Regions from separate parts of the Methylobacterium sp. CB376 genome, predicted to be linked through region 1. Evidence: riboswitches for the same ligand, from Rfam matches in the RefSeq annotation. Region 1 holds a riboswitch; the other holds the start of a gene.
The links. A riboswitch is a leader RNA that binds a small molecule or an ion and turns the genes downstream of it on or off. The one in region 1 is predicted to bind cobalamin.

Region 1 (2,449 bases):
GTGCTCGACCACGTGGCGCACCAGCGTCGTCTTTCCCGCCCCGAGGAAGCCGGTGACGATCGTGCAGGGGATCTTGGTCAGGAGGGTCATGCGGGCAGCGGGGGGATGCGGGCGACGACGCCCTTGCGGAAGGCTTCCGGACGCTCGCGCCAGGGCACGATCCCGTCCGGGGCCGCGGCGTAGCGCGACAGGCCGTCCCGCAGGATCGCGACGGCGCCCGCCGGATCGAGGTCGCCGTAGACGTAGGTCCAGCGGCCGGGCGCGGCGACCGCCACCGTGCAGGGCCGCTTGCACACCGACAGGCACTCGACGGGCGTGACGCAGACGTCCTCGCCCGCGAAGGCCTCGGACAGCGCCGCGTGGAGCCGGGCGCCGGCCCGCGGCCCCTCGGGCGGATCGGCCTGCGCCCGGCAGGTGGTGCAGACGTAGAGCGTCAGGCTCATCGCGCCCCCTCGGGCCGGCGCGCGACCCAGTCCCAGGCCCAGCCGAAGCCGAGCCCGAGCACCGTCCAGAAGACGAAGCCGATGGCGAGGGAGCGGGCCGCGAACTGCGCCGCCAGGGCCGGCGGCAGCGCGCCGCTCTCGGTGACGTGCGGGCCCCCCCAGACATGCGGCGCGACGATGAGGGCGAGCCCCGCGGCGGTCGCGAGCGCCCCGCCACGGATCACCGCGAGGAAGAGGCCGGACGCGGTCGCGAGGGCCGTCACCAGCCACCAGCCCTGCCGCGCTTCGAGCGCGGCCCCGCCCATGCCGGGAAGCTCCGGCGGCAGGCCGACCGCCGGGGCGAGGCTCGCGGCGATGAAGCCGCCGATCGCGAAGCGCAGCGCCTCGCTGCGCGTGACGGTGCGGCCGGTGGCGAGCAGCACCGCGCCGAGGAGGAGCGCGTAGCCGACGCCGGTCACCAGGGTCGCGAGCGCCGTGAAGGCGAGGCGCGGCAGGCCCGGTGCGGGCTGCCACTCCTCCGCCTCGGCGGCGCCGCCGCCGTGCTGGTGCTCGGAATGGGCGGCGCGCACGATCAGCGCCGGCGCCGGGGCCAGAGCGGCGTGGTTCTCGTAGGTCTCGGCCTCCAGGATCAGCCGGGAGGTCAGCGCGAATTGCAGCCCCGACGCCACGAAAGCGGCGAGGAAGCCCGCGACCAGGGCCGCGGAGAGGAGTCGGATCGTCATCTCGGTCATCCTGCCAACGCGAAGACCGCGCGGCGCCCTCAGGGCGTCGCGCGGGTCATGTCCGCGAGGGTCTCGCGCCCTAATGGCAGGGGAAGTTGTTGGCGTGGCGCCAATCGTGCGCGGCGTTGTGCAGCGCGACGGCGGGCGAGAAGCCCGACGCGAAGATCAGCCCGATGCCGAGAGCGGCGGCGACGCAGACCGCCACGAGGCGTTCGCCGGTCTGGGCGGGAGCGAGGGCACGAAGAGCAGCAACCATGGTGAACTCCTGCCGCCCCGCCGGCGGCGTCGAGAGGAAGGGGTGACGGCAGGTCTCCTGGCTCGCGATGGTGGACCGTGCCCGCCGCCTTCCCGGATCGCTCCAGTGGCCGATGGCGGGCCCGCACCGCTCACAGTTGCGGGGGCAGCCGCGGCTTCCGGGGCTGGCCCCGCTCCGCGTTCCCTTTTCACCTCGTCGCCGAGGCACCGTCGCGGCGGAAGGTAGCGGCTCGGCCCCCCGCGCGCAATCGGCCGGAGGGCGGGTTTCCGGCTATCGCGCCCGCAATCGCACCCGCAACCGCGCGCGATCGCGGCAGGAGCCCCGGCTTCCGTCGCCGCGGGCCGGCCCGATCCGGGCTCAGCAGGCCGCCGGGACGGGGCGCGGACGGCGGTCCCGGCGAAGGGCCACCAGCATGGCGAGGCCCGCCGCCGCCATGGCGGCTCCCGCGAGCGGCACGGCGGGATGGCCGAGCCCCGCGTCGATCACCGCGCCGCCGAGCGCGGCCCCGACCGCGTTGCCGAGGTTGAAGGCGCCGATGTTCATCGCCGAGGCGAGGCTCTGGGCCTCGCGCGCCTCGTTCATCACCCGCATCTGGAGCGGCGGCACCAGAGCGAAGCTGGCGACGCCCCACAGGGGGATCAGGATCGCGACCGCGACCTCCGCGCGCAAGGTCGCGGCGAAGACCAGGAGAAGGGCCACCATCCCGGCCAGAGCCGCCGCGATGGTGCCGTCCACCGAGCGGTCGGCGAGGGCTCCGCCGAGCCAGTTCCCCGCCGCCAGCCCGATTCCGAACAGCACCAGCATGGCGGTGACGGCGCCGGCGGACATCCCCGCCTCGACCTGCAGGATCGGGACGATGTAGGTGAAGACCGTGAACATCGCGCTGAATCCGACCACGGTCAGGCCGAGCGCGGCGAGGACCGGCCCGCGGACCAGCGCGCGCAGTTCCCCGCGCAGGTCGGCGCCGGCCTCGGCCTTCAGGTCCGGCAGGGCGAGGGCGAGCGCCAGCATGGCGAGGACGCCGATTC
Region 2 (2,449 bases), 1.8 Mb from region 1:
CAGACTTGCCGATTTCGATTGGATTTCTGCTGCCGAGATTTGTGAAACCAACTCCCGTCATCATCTGCACCCCTCTGGCGGACGTCCGGACCGGAACCCGCACTCACCCCGCCCATGTCTCCGATCGCCATTGTCTTGGATTTATTCGTGATAAATCCCACAAAAGACCAGCACTGAAAGGTCTCCGTCTGCCACAATGGAGCATAACGTGCGTGTCCTCGGCAGAAACAGTCAGCATTCACCGCCATATTTGTTGTATCAATGCTTTTGCAATCCGCTTCATACTTTCAGAGAGATCGAATAAGTGGTATTTATTACATAATGACGATCATGTATCTATCTTTTATAGTCACATTATTTAATAAAAATTTGCATCACAGGCGTTTATTTTGTCATTTTTCGTCACCCTCTAGTCAAGCGAGCGAAGATGACGAATCTCTTCAACTTCTACTTACCTTACAGGATGTACGGCGGATAAGCAATACCATCTAGCACGAGCCAGGATCGTGAGGGCGGATTGACGGCGAGGTACGACACGAGGGGCCGCCGAGCCGGCGCGCGGCGCCGATGAGTCGAGTGATCCCGGGCATCCCGCCCCGGTCGTGCGGGAAGTGCCCGCCGGACCGCCCCGGCAAGATCGATGGCCCGCGCGCCGCGGGGATGGCGGCCGCCCTCGGCGGCCGTCGCACCGCCTTGAGGCGGGGATCCGCGGCCCGGGCCGGCCACCGTCGCCTCCTTGCGCCGGGCGTGGCCGGAGCCTAGCCTATCGCTCGACGGTGCCCTCCGGGGCCTAACAGGGAACGCGGTGAGGGCTCGCGCCCGAATCCGCGGCTGCCCCCGCAACTGTGAGCGGCGAGCCCTCCATCACCACGTCACTGGGGTCATGCCCGGGAAGACGATGGGGGGCGGCGACCCGCGAGCCAGGAGACCTGCCGTCGACCGTGGTCACACGCGAACACGCCGGGCGGGGTGTCCTGGCGGGTGCCGGAGCGGGCGCGAGGCGGCCGCGCGGCGTCGTTCGCGGTGACGTGCCACATCGTCGCCCGCCCCGCCTTGCCTGCGCCCCTCCCTCCGAGCCATCCCCCGCCACGGCGCCCGAGCGGCCCGGGGCGGGCCGTGCTTGAAGGAGCAAATGTAACGTTAAAACTTACGAAAGCCGCAGCCATGGTGACGGACGGGTCCGACGCCATCCCGGACACCGCCATGATCGTGCCCCGCGCCACCGCCCGCTCCGTCCTCGCCCTCCTCCTCGCGGCCCCGGCCGGGGCCGAGGAGATCCCCCTCGACGCGATCGAGGTCGCCGGCCGGCGCCCGGGCGAGTCCGGCCTGTCCCTCACGGCGCCGGCCCGCACGGGCAGCCGGCTCGACCTGACGCCCCTGCAGGTGCCCGCGAGCCTCGACGTCGTCGCGGGCGAGACGATCCGGGCGCGGGGCCAGACCAGCGTCGCGGACGCGGTCACGCAGAACGCCACCGGCATCACCAGCCTGGCCGCGCCCGGCAACGGCAACCTGTCCTTCGCCAGCCGGGGCTTCGCCGGCGCGGGCTCGGTGCAGCAGCTCCACGACGGCACGCGGCTCTATGTCGGGGCCGGCACCGTCACGTTCCCGTTCGATCCGTGGTCGGCGGAGCGGATCGAGGTGCTGCGCGGCCCCGCCTCGGTGCTCTACGGAGAGGGCGCGATCGGCGGCGTCATCAACGTGGTGCCCAAGCGCCCGGTCCTCGCGCCCCTCGGCGAGGCCCGGGCCGCCCTCGGCCCGGACGGCACCGCGCGGCTCGCGCTCGATTCGGGCGGGCCTCTCGGCGAGGCGGCCGCCTACCGGCTCGCGCTCAGCGGCAACCGCTCCGACGGCTTCGTCCGCCCGGACGGGGATCTGCGCAATCTCGCGCTCTCGGCCTCGCTGACGCGGCGGGTCGCGCCCGACCTCAGCGTCACGCTCTCGCAGGATCTCGGCGCCAGCGAGCCCAGCCGCTCCTGGGGCTCGCCGCTGATCGGCGGCCGCGTCCCGGCGCGGATCCGCTTCGTCAACTACAACGTCCAGGATTCGCGCATCGCCTGGCTCGACAGCTGGACGCAGGTCAAGGCCGAGTGGACGCCGCGCCCGGATTTCGCGGTCCGCAGCACCGCCTACCGGCTCTCCGCCGAGCGGCACTGGCGCGACGTCGAGCAGTACCGCTACGATCCGGCGACCGGGCGGGTCGTCCGCTCCGACTACATCGAGATCCTCCACCACCAGGAGCAGGTCGGGGCCCGCCTCGACGCGACCCTGCGCGGCAGCCTGTTCGGCCTGCCCCACGCGGTCGCGGTCGGCTTCGAGGTGAACCGCGTCGCCTTCGACCGCGACAGCAACACGCCCTTCGGCGGCGAGAGCACGGTCGACCTCCTGCGCCCGGTGCCCGGCGCCTTCCTCAATCTCGCGGGCACGCGCCGGGACATCGTCTCGCGCCTGA

Region 2: it holds a riboswitch for cobalamin, as region 1 does, so the genes downstream of both, QA634_RS04165 (TonB-dependent receptor) here and QA634_RS12325 (CbtB domain-containing protein) in region 1, are expected to answer to the same signal.

What each region holds. Positions count from the first base shown of each region.
Region 1 is NZ_CP121648.1:2,726,740-2,729,188, reverse strand. Features, by position in the region: gene cobW (cobalamin biosynthesis protein CobW) at 1-90, opposite strand, end outside; gene QA634_RS12335 (DUF1636 family protein) at 87-443, opposite strand; gene QA634_RS12330 (CbtA family protein) at 440-1,165, opposite strand; gene QA634_RS12325 (CbtB domain-containing protein) at 1,245-1,421, opposite strand; cobalamin riboswitch at 1,452-1,647, opposite strand; gene QA634_RS12320 (MFS transporter) at 1,779-2,449, opposite strand, start outside.
Region 2 is NZ_CP121648.1:943,078-945,526, forward strand. Features, by position in the region: gene QA634_RS04160 (hypothetical protein) at 1-64, opposite strand, end outside; cobalamin riboswitch at 758-951, shown strand; gene QA634_RS04165 (TonB-dependent receptor) at 1,165-2,449, shown strand, end outside.